DNA from 4 places in the Actinoplanes sp. NPDC021490 genome. Region 1 is predicted to be linked to each of the others. Evidence: riboswitches for the same ligand, from Rfam matches in the RefSeq annotation. Region 1 holds a riboswitch; each other region holds the start of a gene.
The links. Region 1 has a riboswitch for cyclic di-AMP ahead of ACZ3I4_RS22245 (C40 family peptidase). Riboswitches for the same ligand answer to the same signal wherever they lie in the genome.
Positions count from the first base shown of each region.

Region 2: another riboswitch for cyclic di-AMP. It lies ahead of ACZ3I4_RS01085 (coiled-coil domain-containing protein); the one in region 1 lies ahead of ACZ3I4_RS22245 (C40 family peptidase).
Region 3: another riboswitch for cyclic di-AMP. It lies ahead of ACZ3I4_RS38380 (C40 family peptidase); the one in region 1 lies ahead of ACZ3I4_RS22245 (C40 family peptidase).
Region 4: another riboswitch for cyclic di-AMP. It lies ahead of ACZ3I4_RS02320 (transglycosylase family protein); the one in region 1 lies ahead of ACZ3I4_RS22245 (C40 family peptidase).

Region 1 covers NZ_JBVHFW010000008.1:113,918-117,198, forward strand. The annotation lists gene ACZ3I4_RS22235 (Pr6Pr family membrane protein) at 1-402, shown strand, start outside; gene ACZ3I4_RS22240 (class I SAM-dependent methyltransferase) at 384-1,229, opposite strand; gene ACZ3I4_RS22245 (C40 family peptidase) at 1,303-1,797, opposite strand; cyclic di-AMP (ydaO/yuaA leader) riboswitch at 1,803-1,951, opposite strand; gene ACZ3I4_RS22250 (FAD binding domain-containing protein) at 2,286-3,161, shown strand; gene ACZ3I4_RS22255 ((2Fe-2S)-binding protein) at 3,166-3,281, shown strand, end outside.
Region 2 covers NZ_JBVHFW010000001.1:230,708-233,988, reverse strand. The annotation lists gene ACZ3I4_RS01095 (ABC transporter ATP-binding protein) at 1-60, shown strand, start outside; gene ACZ3I4_RS01090 (coiled-coil domain-containing protein) at 82-1,134, opposite strand; cyclic di-AMP (ydaO/yuaA leader) riboswitch at 1,138-1,269, opposite strand; cyclic di-AMP (ydaO/yuaA leader) riboswitch at 1,482-1,614, shown strand; gene ACZ3I4_RS01085 (coiled-coil domain-containing protein) at 1,618-2,652, shown strand; gene ACZ3I4_RS01080 (glycoside hydrolase family 65 protein) at 2,710-3,281, opposite strand, start outside.
Region 3 covers NZ_JBVHFW010000019.1:197,211-200,491, reverse strand. The annotation lists gene mraZ (division/cell wall cluster transcriptional repressor MraZ) at 1-259, opposite strand, end outside; gene ACZ3I4_RS38380 (C40 family peptidase) at 810-1,631, opposite strand; cyclic di-AMP (ydaO/yuaA leader) riboswitch at 1,638-1,818, opposite strand; gene ACZ3I4_RS38375 (MurT ligase domain-containing protein) at 2,273-3,281, shown strand, end outside.
Region 4 covers NZ_JBVHFW010000001.1:510,573-513,853, forward strand. The annotation lists gene ACZ3I4_RS02310 (LysR family transcriptional regulator) at 1-450, opposite strand, end outside; gene ACZ3I4_RS02315 (YybH family protein) at 521-892, shown strand; gene ACZ3I4_RS02320 (transglycosylase family protein) at 916-1,665, opposite strand; cyclic di-AMP (ydaO/yuaA leader) riboswitch at 1,667-1,812, opposite strand; gene ACZ3I4_RS02325 (saccharopine dehydrogenase family protein) at 1,981-3,219, shown strand; gene ACZ3I4_RS02330 (TetR/AcrR family transcriptional regulator) at 3,274-3,281, opposite strand, start outside.

The DNA of each region.
Region 1 (3,281 bases):
CAGGTCACCAACTGGTCCCTCTTCCTCGTGCACTACGCCGTGCCGCTGCTGGTCCTGGCCGACTGGATCGCCTTCGGCCCGCGCCGGGTCTCCCCGTGGCGCGACCTCCCGCTGTGGATCCTGTTCCCGCTCGGCTACGGCGCGACCTCGGTGGCCCGCGCGGTCCTGTTCCCCACGGTCAGCGACCGCTACCCCTACTTCTTCCTCAACCCCACTTCGCACGGGTACGGATGGGTGGCCGGCCAGTTCGTGAAGCTGGGCGTGATCTTCGCCGTGCTGGGTGCGGCGCTGCTGGCCATCGACCGCCTCGCCGCACGGATGAGCCCCGAGCCTGTCCACCATCCCGAGTTGTCCACAGGCCGCCCCGCCAAGATCGGCTCAGCTCACGCCGACAGCACGTAGATCCGGGGGTTCAGCTTGCCGATCATCTGGTACACGCCCCACAGGCAGTCGGTGAGCATGAACTCGTAGCCGATGGTGCCGAACCGCTCCTCGTACGCCGCACGGTTGCGCAGCATCCGCGACACCCGCAGCAGCTGTTTGGAACTGGTGGCAACGCCATCCTCCTCGAGGCGCTCGCGCGTCTCACCGTGCAGCTCGATGCACTGGACGATGCTCAGCCCGGCCCCGGTGATCGCGGCCTCGAACCGCTGCGGATCGGTGCTTGCGGCGTGGATGCCCGCCGGCGGCCACAGGAACGCCGCCTCCGCCGGCGTCAGCCAGTCGGTGGCGGTCATCTGAAAGATCACCGCACGAGCGCCGGGTTTGAGCACCCGCCGGAACTCGCCGAACACCGTCTCCAGATCCTCGACGTGAACGAGGACGTCCTTGCACCAGATCAGGTCGACCGAGCCGGTGGGATCGGTCAGTTTCTCGGCGCGGCCCTCGTCGATGCGGACCCGGGCGGCGCCTTCGGGTTCCTCGACGGCGAACGCGGCGAGGTCGCGGGCCGCGTTGTCCAGATGACGGCGCACCGGCTCGACGCCCCGCACCGTGAACCCGAAGCGACGCGACAACTCGAAGCAGTGACGTCCGTCCCGGGCGCCGACATCCAGCACGGCCGAACCCGGCGGGAGGCCGGTCTCGGCGACCAGGTCGAACAACAGCTCGTTCAGGCCCCGCGGCGACAGGCTCTCGTCCAGGGCCGCATCGATCTCCTGGTCGTCGAACGCGTCACCGTAGACGTCGTCGATGCTGCGCATGGCCCGCGGGGCGGGAAGGCTGGTCATAGCCGCGCACGCTAGGAGCGGCCCCGCGAGCGCGCAACGGACTTTCGAAGGGCCGCGGGGCCGGACCCCGATTTCAGCCCCCGATCCGGCCGAATCTCACCTGCTTCCAGTTCCAGATCCGGGCCAGCTTCACCCGGTCGCCCGGCTTGGGGGCGTGCCACACCTGGCCGGCGCCCGCGTAGACGGCCACGTGGTAGGCCCGGCCGCCCGAGACCCAGAAGACCAGGTCGCCGGGGCGGGTCGCGGCCCCGGTGATCTTCCGGGCGGCGCTGTACTGCGCCTGGGCGGAGCGCGGCAGGTTGACGTCGGCCTTCGCGTACGCGAAACCGGTCAGGCCGGAGCAGTCGAACGCGGCGGGCCCGCGGGAGCCGTACCGGTAGGGCTTGCCCCGTTGGGCCCGGGCCGCCGCGACGATCTTCTGGCCGCGAGCAAGAAGGGCGGCCGCAGCGGCCGGGGCCGCGGCAACCGGGGCCGCCGAGGCCGGTGCGGGAGCGACGAGCAGGGTGGCGGCGATGACCGCGGCCGCGAACATGAGCAGCAGGCGGCGCGGCGTCGTGAGGTGGAACAAGACGATCCTCGGTCCTTCAACCGCCTGCGAGGTTAGCTGTCGGATTAGGCCTGAAGGCGGCCCGCCGCGTACGCGACTTCACCCCGAGCCGGCGCGATGGCCGGCGTTCTGGTTCCCCCGCTCCCGCCCACTGAAGTTCCGTCGATGTCAGGTCGGGCCACCCCCGGTGGGCGGGACTCGGCGTTCCGGGGCGGCCTGGTGCGTGTCCCGATGTGGGGCGCACGGAAGGACGATCGGCCGGTTGCCGCGATCCGCCACCCTTTCGCAGCCGTCCCAGAAACCTCGTGCGTCCCCAATCGAACAAAAGACCGCAAATCGCTCCGGACATCGGGGACGAAGAGCCCGGAATGACCGCGATATCGGGCGCGCGGGCCGGTGAGGCTCCTCACCAAATAACCCGGAGCGCAGCAACCTAAGGCATCGCTTAGGTAGCTGTTGACATTGGACGCCGCTCAGGAAAGATGCTCGGCAATCGAGGGAGGTGCGGCGTGCAGGTTCCGGCTCCGTTCGAATACGAGCGTGCCACCAGTGTGGACCAGGCGATCGGACTGCTGGAACGTCTGGGCAGCTCAGCACGGCTGGTGGCGGGCGGGCACAGCCTGCTGCCGATGATGAAGCTGCGGCTGGCGAACTTCGAATATCTGATCGACATCAACCCGCTGCACGCCGAACTGGGATACATCCGGGTGCAGGCCGGTGAGGTTCGCATCGGGGCCATGACCCGGCATCGGGAGCTGCTCGAGTCCGACGAGCTGGCCGCCGCGTTCCCGATCTTCCGGGACGCCGAGCGCGTGATCGCCGATCCCGTGGTGCGCAACCGGGGCACGCTCGGCGGCTCGCTGTGCCAGGCCGATCCGTCCGAGGACCTGTCCGCGGTGTGCACGACCCTCGACGCCAGCTGTGTGATCCGCGGGCCGGGCGGCGCCGAGCGGGTCGTGTCGATGGAGGAGTTCCACTTCGGGCCGTACGAGACCGCCGTCGGCGACGACGAGATGCTGGTCGAGGTGCGCTTCCCGGTGCGTACGGGTGGCGGCAGCGCGTACGAGAAGGTCGAGCGCCGGGCCGGGGACTGGGCCGTGGTGTCGGCCGGCGCCGCGGTGTGGCTGGCCCCGGACGGCACGATCGCCGACGCGCGGGTGGGTCTGGCCGCGGTCGGGCCCAACACGACCGGCATCCCGGAGATCTCGCGGGCGCTGCGGGGCAACACGCCGGACGAGGAGATGTACGAGCGGGCCGGTGCGATCGCCGCGGGCAGCTGCGACCCGGCCACCGACCAGCGGGGCAGCGAGGACTACAAGCGCCACCTCGCCGACGAGCTCACCCGCCGCACGCTGCGCAAGGCTGTCGAACGGGCGAGGAGCTGAGTCCATGCAGGTCACGATGACCGTCAACGACGTCGAGGTCACCCGGGAGATCGAGGGCCGGCTGCTGCTCGTGCACTTCCTGCGCGACACGCTGAGCCTGACCGGCACGCACTGGGGCTG
Region 2 (3,281 bases), on a different contig from region 1:
CGGGCCGACGGCCCGACCGAGGACGTGCTGAAGGAGTACGAGACCTACGTCAACAAGTAGGTCCCGTACCCCTTCGCGGGCTCAGCGCACCGAGAGGTGCACGTGGTTCGTGTGGTCGCTCGAGGGGTCGCCGTTACCCCTCGAGTACGCCTTCCAGCCGCTCGAAGGCAGCCAGATGCGCTTGAACCAGATGACGTAGAGCACGCCCAGCCGGTCCGAGTTGTTGATGAAGTAGTTGGCCAGCCGGGTGCCGTACGCCTTGTCACCACCCGACGCGACGCCGCCGAACCCCTTCTTCTCGGCCGCGAAGTCACAGGCCTGCCCCTTGGGATGCTCACCGCTGTTCTGCTCGCGGAAGCACGCCACATAGCGGGTGAAGCCGTCGGCCTTCGCCTGCTTGAGCGCGTGCAGGGTCCGCGGGGTGAGGCAGCCGCTGGTGGTGGGGTCCTTCTCGGTGCAGCCCTCGTCGGACAGGGAGCCGTCCTTGTTGCGCGGCGCCGGGCTGGCCTTGCTGCTGGATCCGCCGTCGGACGGCTCGTCGGCGTCCTCGCCTGTCCGGTCCGATCCGCCGGTGTTGGCGGCCTTGAGCGCGGTCTCGGCCTGCACCTTGCGCTTGGCCATCGTGTTGACGTGTTTCTGCTGGTTGCGCACCTCGGTGTCGATGGCCACCTTGGCGCGCTGCTGGGCGTCCCGGGTCGCCTTGAGGTCGGCGACGACCTGGTTCTCGCGCACCGCGACGGTCTCGAGCGTCTCGGCGCGGTCGAGGAAGCCGCCGGCCGAGCTCGCCGTGAGCAGCGCCGTCATCGGACCCATCCGGCCGGTCCGGTACGACTTCTGAATGATCTCGTCGATGGCGGCCTGCCGGGGCGCCAGGTCGGCGTCGAGCTCCTTGAGCTTCGCGGCCAGCTGGGCCTGCCGGGTCTTGGACCGGGCCAGGGCCTCCTTGGCTTCCACGAAGCCCTTGGAGGCGACCTCGAGTTGCTGGATCAGGGTCTTGGGGGCGCCCTCGCCGTCGTCGCCGGTGTCACCCGGCGCCGCAGCGGCCGGACCGGCCACCGCCAGGGTCAGCCCGGAAAGCGCGACGAGCAGGGCCAGAAGGGCCGCCGTTCGTCGCCGGACAGTCTTGTGCCGCACATCTGTTCCTTCCGTCGGCCGCCGACCGAGTTAGCTGACGGGTTCGGGACGGAAGTGATCCCTACCGCTTGCGCGGATGCACCCCACGAGATTGGTTCCCCGGTTCATCCGAAGACGATTAGGCGGCGGTCTCCAGGGGGGCGGAGACCGGTCCCGACCATACCGACTTCATCACGAGATCGACAGTTATCGCACGCGATGCAATTCATCGACGACGCGCTGTCACCGCAATAACAGAATGTGTTCGAGTGACTACGAAATTGCCCATTCTCTGGTCCTGAAGCAACGCGAACTCTCGGGTAAACTGGCCGCCGGTTCTGCCGCCGTGGCGCCGCCCCCGAGGCGCCGGCAGACCACCGCCCAATCGCCGCGAGGCGAGCCGGGGAACCAGGTCAGTGGGGTGCATCCGCGCAAGCGGTAGGGATCGCTTCCGTCCCGAACCCGTCAGCTAACCCGGTCGGCGGTTTACCGGAAGGAACTGCATTGACCGTACGACCCCGCCGGTGGCTGATGCTTGCCCTGGCGCCGATCGTGGCCCTCTCCTTTCTCGCCGTGCCCGCCTCCCCGGCGAGCGCCGAGCCGGGTGATGGCACCTCGGCTCCCAACGAGGGCGGTTCGAGCGACACAGTCGGCAAGAACGCCACTCTGGACGATGTGATCGAGTCCTCCAACCGGCGTTACGTCGCGGCCAAGGCCGCGGTAACGAAGTCCACCTCCGCTCAGAAGAAGCTGGCCGCGGAGATCAAGCTGGCCGAGGGCAAGCGCCTCTCCCTTCTTCCCGAGGTCAACGCGATCGCCGGGCAGCAGTACCGCACCGGCCACCTCGGGGCGGCCGGCTTCCTGCTCGGCAGCCAGAACTCGGACGACTTCCTGGCCAAGGCGGTCTCCCTCGAAGAGATCAACGCCATGCAGGACCGCAAGCTGTTCGAGCTCAACAAGGCCATCGCGGACGTCAACAGCAAGAAGGCCGCGCTCGACGCCGAGGTCAAGAAGCAGCAGACCAACCTCGTGGCGATGTCGAAGCAGAAGGACGCGGCCGACAAGGCGCTCGCTCTGGTCGGCGGCGACAGCCTGACGCACGGCCTGGTGCTCGCGAAGTCACCGGCCGCCGCGCCCGCGCCGCGCAATTCCGACGGCGGTTTCTCGCCCGAGAGCTGCAACGTCCAGGATGAGACCACCAGCGGCTGCGTCACCGCCCGTACGATGCACATGTACAAAGAGGTGAAGAAGGCCGGCTTCAACCGATTCGTGGGCTGCCATCGCAACGGTGGGCCGTTCGAGCACCCGAAGGGCCGAGCCTGCGACTGGTCGTTGCAGAAGCGCGGTTTCGCGCCCGCTCACAATGCCGATACCCGCACGTACGGCAACAACCTGATGGCGTTCCTGGTGCGTAATGCCGACAAACTCGGCATCTATTACGTCATCTGGTACAAGCAGATCTGGTTCCCGGCCAGCGGCTGGAAGTCGTACAGCGGGCCGAGCGACCACACCGACCACGTGCACGTGTCGATGCTCTGACCGGCCGACGAGAAAGGGCCCCGGGTGCGAACCCGGGGCCCTTTTCCGTGTCGTGGATCAGCTGGTCATGCGCCGCACCGGGGCGCGGCCGAGCGGCTGGCTCGGCGCCGGGCCGACCGGGTGGGCCGGCGGAATCGGCACGACCACCGGCTTGACCTGGGTAACCTCGACGTCCTTGCCGTGGTGCTGGAGCACCAGGCGGGCCGAGCCGCCGCCGTTGCGCAGCGAGTAGGTGACCTCGTCGGCGGTCACGTTGACGCGCAGCCGCAGACCCCGCCAGAGCAGCGAGAACTCCAGGCTGTTGATACGGCTGGGCAGGCGGGGCGAGAACGACAGCTGGCCGTTGAAGTCGCGCATGCCGCCCAGGCCGGCCACCAGCGACATCCAGGTGCCGGCCAGCGAGGCGATGTGCAGGCCGTCCCGCGAGTTCTGGTGCAGGTCGTGCAGGTCCATCAGGGCGGCCTCGCCCAGATAGTCGTGCGCCAGCTCCAGGTGCCCGGTCTCGGCCGCCATCACCGCCTGGACGCAGGCCGACAGCGACGAGTCGCGTACGGTCCGGGCGTCGTAGTAGGCGAAGTTGCGGGCCTTCTCCTCCGGGGTGAACGCGTCACCGCGGATGTACATCGCCA
Region 3 (3,281 bases), on a different contig from region 1:
CCCGCCCCTGCTTGTCGGGGACCTCGTCATGCGCGCTGGCGAAGAAGACCCGGCTGTAGGCCCGTGCGGCCTTGTTGGTCACCGGTGCTTCCCGCAGCTGACCGGCGATGCGCTGGAACTCCGGCATCGGGAACACGTACAGGCAGCGTTCTTGCCCCTTGGTGATCACGACACCTCCCGCCAGCTCATCACGGAACTTCGCCGGAAGGATCAGCCGCCCCTTGTCGTCGAGGCGTGGGGTATGCGTGCCGAGAAACATCGGCCCCTACCCCCTGCCCCGGGCGGTTCGCGGTCCGCCTGTCAACTCGGGCCGGCAGGCCCCTCAGGTCTGTTCGACTTCGGCCCTGCCACTGCGCTCCACTCTACTCCACTTCCCTCCACCCGCAAGCCGAATGAGCGGGGTCGCGAAGCCGATTCGCAGACGAAACCCCAGCTCAACGAGGTGGGGCGGAAGTGGAGGGCCCGAGCATGATCAACCACGTCCGGTTTCCGACATCCTCCCGGCCACCCTGTCAAGAACCCCCTCAAACACGCCCGAACCGCCCAGACGACCACGATGTCAACCCCCTCCGGGGAGGAAAGTGGAGGACGCAGGGGGGTCGCGGTGGAGCGGGGCCTTCTATATAGGGCCGGACATGCAGGAACGCCGGGCCGCGTGGGGCGGCCCGGCGTCCGGGGACGAGCGAAGGGGCAAGCCTCGCCGCAGGGGCGGGCAACGGGGATCAGGGCGGGCTTGCCGCGTACGGGAAAGACGAGAGCGTGACAGCGGGACGCACCCGAACCGGGCACGTCCCGCCGAGTCAGGCTCGTCAGACCAGACGGCGAACCACGTAGTTGGAGCCGATCATCTTGCGCTTCGACACCCGCGCGCCGGTGTGCGGGGAGTCGTACATGTAACCGCTGCCGGCGTAGATGCCGGCGTGGTAACCGTACGAGCCGTTGCGGAAGATGATCAGGTCGCCGATCTGCTTGCTGCCCTTGGCGACCGACTTGCCGTACTTCTGCTGCGAGTTGGCCTTGTGGGGAAGCTTCTTACCGGCAGCCTTCTTGTAGACCCACATCGTGTAGCCCGAGCAGTCGAAGCGGGACGGGCCGGACGCGCCGTACTTGTACAGCGATCCGACGTGCTTCTTGGCTTCGTTGATGATCCTGGTCCGTACAGGCGCCGACTTCGGCTTGACGGTCACCGAGAACTTGCCGCCGGCCACCGCCTTGTAGGTCGGGGTGCCCACGTAGTAGGCCCGGACGGACCCGCTGACGTGCGGCTCGCCGGTCAGCGTGACGGTGCCGGTCTTGCCCAGCGTCTTGGCCGACAGGTTGACCCACTTGCTCTTGCGGAGCGCCTGCAGGCGGACGGTGCCCGAAGTGATCACCTTGCCGTTGGCCGGGTTGATGTACTTCGCGGTGACCTTGATCTTGCCGCCGAAGGTCACGCTCCGGGTGGAGATGGAGCTGCGGACCGACGGCTTGACCTTCGCGGAGGCGGACGCCGCCGTGATGATCGGCGCGGCGCTGGCCGCCGAAGGGGCGACCAACTGGCCCGCGCAGAGGCAGAGACCGAGGCCAAGAGACAGTGCGACGGCACCGGCGCCGGCCTTGCGGCGGCCACGGCTCGAACTGTTTTCGTGCACGGTAGAGATATCCCTCCGGCACGCCTGCGAGGTTAGCTGTCGGGTTCGGGCGGGAAGGTTTGCCCGGTCGCCAAAGCGACTTCACCCCAAGGTTCTCCGTGGTCACCACCGGAGCGGGTGGTGCGGAGTGGACCGGAAATGGTTCCCCCGTCCCTGCCCCCGTATGCCTTCTTGGTGTTCTGGTGCGGGTGGTCGCGTCGACCGGCCCGGGGCAGGGCTCGGCGTGAACCAGGTCGTTGCGAGTCAGGCAGCGGGTGCTGCCGGCCAGACCTTGCTACACCGATTTCCGGCGGCCCGGGGGAAGCGGTTCAGTAACAGAGAGTATTTGGCACATTGACCACTGTCCGATTTGTTACTAGGCGACAAGAATTGCCATCACCACTCGTGATTGGTGAATTACCGAGGGTTGAAGGTTACGGGTGAATCAGAACACATATTTGGCCGGCACCAATCGGGTGACGGAGACCGCAATTTCACTCTTCCGCCGTTCAAACCTTTCTCACCGGCCAAAATGGTTTCCTTCGAATGGTTGATCTCGATGCTCGCCGGCCGTGTTCCGGCCGCTCGCCGGCCACCGGATGCTCGGCAACTCGACGTAACAGCCGGGTCCGGTAACCTCGTCTCCCGTGACGGACGGGAAAATGCCCCTGCGGGCCAAGGTCGCGACCTCCGTGTCGAAAACCGCGGCCGCACTCTCCAGGGCCGCGGGACGCGGCGACGGCTCGGTGATCGGCGGCTGGATCGGCCTCAAGATCGACCCAGATCTGCTGGGTCACCTCGCGTCCGGGCGCGCGATCGCGCTGGTGTCCGGCACCAACGGCAAGACGACGACGACCCGCCTGGCCGCGGCCGCGCTGGGGGTGCTTGGCCCGGTCGCCACCAACTCGTTCGGCGCCAACATGCCCACCGGGCACACGTCGGCGCTGGCCAAGGCCGGAGCGACCCCGTTCGCCGTGCTCGAGGTCGACGAGCACTACCTGGCCCGGGTGATCGACGAGACCAACCCGCGCGTGGTGGCGCTGCTCAACCTCTCGCGCGACCAGCTCGACCGGGCCAAAGAGGTCGCGATGATGGCCCAGATGTGGCGCACCGCGCTCGCCGGACATCCCGATGTCGCCGTGGTCGCCAACGCCGACGACCCGATGGTGGTGTGGGCGGCCCGCGGCTCGTCGCACATCACCTGGTTCAGCGCCGGCCAGCGGTGGATGGACGACTCGTGGGTCTGCCCCGAGAGCGGCGACCCGATCGAGCGGGCCAACGGCGACTGGTGGTGCACCGGCTGCCCGCTGCGCCGCCCGCAGGCCCAGTGGCGCGTCGAGGACGAGGGCGTCATCGACCCGCGCGGCGACTGGCACCTGGTCAAGCTGCAGCTGCCGGGCACGGTCAACCTGGGCAACGCGGCCACCGCGCTGGCCGTCGCGGCCGAGTTCGGCGTCCGCCCCATCGAGGCGCTCCCCCGGCTGGCCACCGTGGCCTCGATCGCCGGCCGTTACGCGCAGGTCGACCGGGACGGCCGCAACATCCGCCTGCTGCTGGCCAAGAACCCGGCCAGCTGGCTGGAGGCGTTCGACATGGCCGAGCAGGCGCCGACCCTGCTCTCCATCAACGCCCGCGACCCCGACGGCTTCGACACCTCGTGGCTCTACGACG
Region 4 (3,281 bases), on a different contig from region 1:
GCCGGCGACTCCGACCAGGGCGATGTCCACAGTGCTCACTCGCACGCCGGCGACGAGACGGTCGGAGTTGTCCTCGATCAGGTCGAGCTCGATCGCCGGATGCGCGTCATGAAAGGCCGCCAGCGCGGCGAAGAGGGGCTTCACCTCGCAACCCGTCACCATCCCGACCGTGAGCTGCCCCCGCACCAGCCCGCGCACCTCGTCCACCGCCAGTCGCAAGCCCGCGGCGGCCTCCAGAGCGGCTTTCGCGTACGGGAGAGCCGCGGTGCCCGCCTCGGTAAGGCGTGCCGTCCGTGCGGAGCGGTCGAAAAGCGGCGCCCCGATCTCGCTCTCCAGCGCCTTGACCTGCGAACTCACGCCCGACTGGCTGATACGGACGCGCTCGGCGGCGCGGGTGAAGTTGGCCTCCTCGGCGACGGTCACGAAGTACTCGAGCTGACGAAGTTCCATAACTGTGAATTCTAGTAGCTATAAGAACTATGCGTTGGACTTGTGGATCCGCCCGGAGCAAGGTGGTGCCATGACCGAACGCGAGAAGGCCCACCGTCCCGAAGACCTGACCCGCCTCTTCGTTGAGCGGGCGAATGCCAAAGACGCCGAAGGCCTGGCGCTTCTCTATGAGGAAGACGCCGTGATGGCCTATCCGCCGGGGCGGCAGACCGTCGGGCGGGATGCGATCCGGCGGCTCTGGGCGGAGGCCCTGCCGCACATGCCCACTTTCACGCCCGAGGAACCGCTGCCCACGCTGACCAGCGGTGACCTGGCCCTGACGTCGACGCCGCCGAGTGACGGCGCCGGCGCCCGGGCTCAGGTGGTGCGCCGCCAGCCCGACGGCACGTGGTTGCGGGTTCTCGACCAGCCCGAGTTCGTCAGCCCGAGTGGGTCGACGTAATTTCGCCGGCCGCCGGCCGGCGGTCAGAGGGCGAGCGGCTGACCGGGATAGATCCGGTGCGGGCTGCTGAGCGAGGCACGGTTGAGACGGTGCAGCGCGCGCCAGCCCCCGGGGTAATTGGTCCGCTTTGCTATCACGACGAGGGTGTCGCCGGCACGCACGATGTAGGTGCGCTTTGCCGAGGGTGCCGGCGTCGGGCTCGCGGCTGCGGCCGTCGGCGCTGCCGTTGCCGCCCGGGCGGCGGCCTGGGTCGCGGTGGCCCGGGCAGTCGCCCGGACAGCGGTCAACTGCCTGGCCCGGGCGGTGGCGAGCTGCTGGGCTCGGGCGGTGGCGAGCTGCTGGGCTCGGGCGGTTGCGAGTTGTTCGGCCCGCGCGACGGCCAACTGCTCGGCTCGATATTGCTTGGTCGATGAGGCCCGGCGGCCGCAGGTGGGCCAGGCGCCCAGGCCCTGGCCGTCACGCACGCGTTCGGCGATCGCGATCTGTTCGGTCCGGCTGGCCTGGTCGGCGGTGCCGGCGAAGCGTGACCCGCCGTAGGCGCGCCAGGTGCGGCGGCTGAACTGCAGACCTCCGTAATAGCCGTTGCCTGTGTTGATGCTCCAGTTGCCGCCCGACTCGCACTCGGCGATGGCGTCCCAGTTGACGTCGGTCGTGGATGAGGGAGCGGCGTTGGCCGGCGCCTCGGCGAGCGGCCCGATCAGGGAGGTGATGCTGGTGATGCCGGCCGCGGCGAGAACAAGCGCGGTACGGGCAGGTTTGCAGACTCGTGCCATGACAGTGGACCCTCCACGCCTGCGAGGTCAGCTGTCGGGTTCGGGCTGAGGTGCCCGGCCGCGTGAGTGTGGCGGCTTCACCCCGAGGCGCGCGGACGCGCCGAGGAACTTGGGTCCCCCGCTCCATGCCATGAGTGTCTGTCCCGTCGGGCGGCGGCAGGACTCGGCGTTCCGCCCGCGGGGTCCGCAATCCGCGGACAGGGCCGGTTCGGGCGTCGCAATGAGCCCGTAACCAGCCGATTCGGTATAGGAACAAGCGGCTTGAGACTAAACCGCCCAAGCAGATTCCGGGGCGCTGATGCAGAATCCTGAACCATGACCGACCAAGCCAGAGATCACGATATTGTCGTCTACGGCGCCTCCGGATTCGTCGGCGCGGTAACCGCTCGCTACCTCGCCGAACACGCGCCTGCGGGCACACGCCTCGCCCTGGCCGGCCGGTCCGAGTCTCGCGTCGCCGCCGTCCGCGACAAGCTCGGCGTCGACTGGCCGATCCTGGTGGCCGATGCCGATGACACCGAGGCCCTGACACGGTTGGCGGCCTCGACCCGGGTCGTGCTGACGACCGTGGGGCCTTACCTGAAATACGGCAAGGCGCTGGCCCAGGCGTGCGCCGAGGCCGGCACCGACTATGTCGACCTGACCGGCGAAGTCGTCTTCGCCCGCGCCAGCATCGACGCGAACCACGAAGTGGCCGCGCGGACCGGCGCCCGGATCGTGCACTCGTGCGGCTTCGACTCGATTCCGAGCGACCTCGGGGTGTACGTCCTCGCGCAGCAGGTCGCGGCCGACGACGCCGGGGAACTCACCGACACCACGATGGTCGTGACCAGCATGCGTGGCGGCGTCAGCGGCGGCACGATCGACTCGATGCGCCAGCAACTCGACGCGGTCAAGAACGATCGCCAGTTGCGCCGGCTGGCGGCCAGCCCCTATTCGCTGAGTCCCGACCGCGCCGCCGAACCGGACCTGGGCCGCCAGGGTGACGTCACCACCGTCCGCGGTGCCGACGTGCACCCGAAACTGCGGGGCACCCTCGCGCCGTTCTTCATGGCGTCCTACAACACCCGTGTCGTCCGCCGCAGCAACGCTCTGCACAACTGGCGGTACGGCCGTGGGTTCCGCTATCGCGAGCTGATGAGCGTCGGCGCGTCCCCGCTGTCCCCGCTCGTGGCCAACGGGGTCAAGTTCGGCTTCGGCGCCCTGGTCGCGGGCATGATGCTGCCGCCGACCCGGTTCGTCCTCGACCGCGTGCTTCCCAAGCCCGGCAGCGGCCCGAGCGAGCGCGCCCAGAAGGACGGCCACTTCACCATGGACTTCTTCACCACCACGACAACCGGCGCCCGCTACACGGCTCGTTTCCGCGCCAAGGGCGACCCCGGATACGCGGCGACGTCCGTGATGCTGGCCGAGTCGGCGCTGGCCCTGGTCCACGACCGCGATGCGCTCCCGGCCTCGGCGGGTGGCGTGCTGACCCCGGCCACCGGTCTGGGCGATGCCCTGGTCAACCGGCTGCGGGCGGCCGGTGTGGAGATCAGCGCCCGGCGGCTCTAGCTCCTGTTCCGGAGTTCACTGAGTGCGTGCGCTGGGTGAACTCCGCAACGGGCCTTACGTGA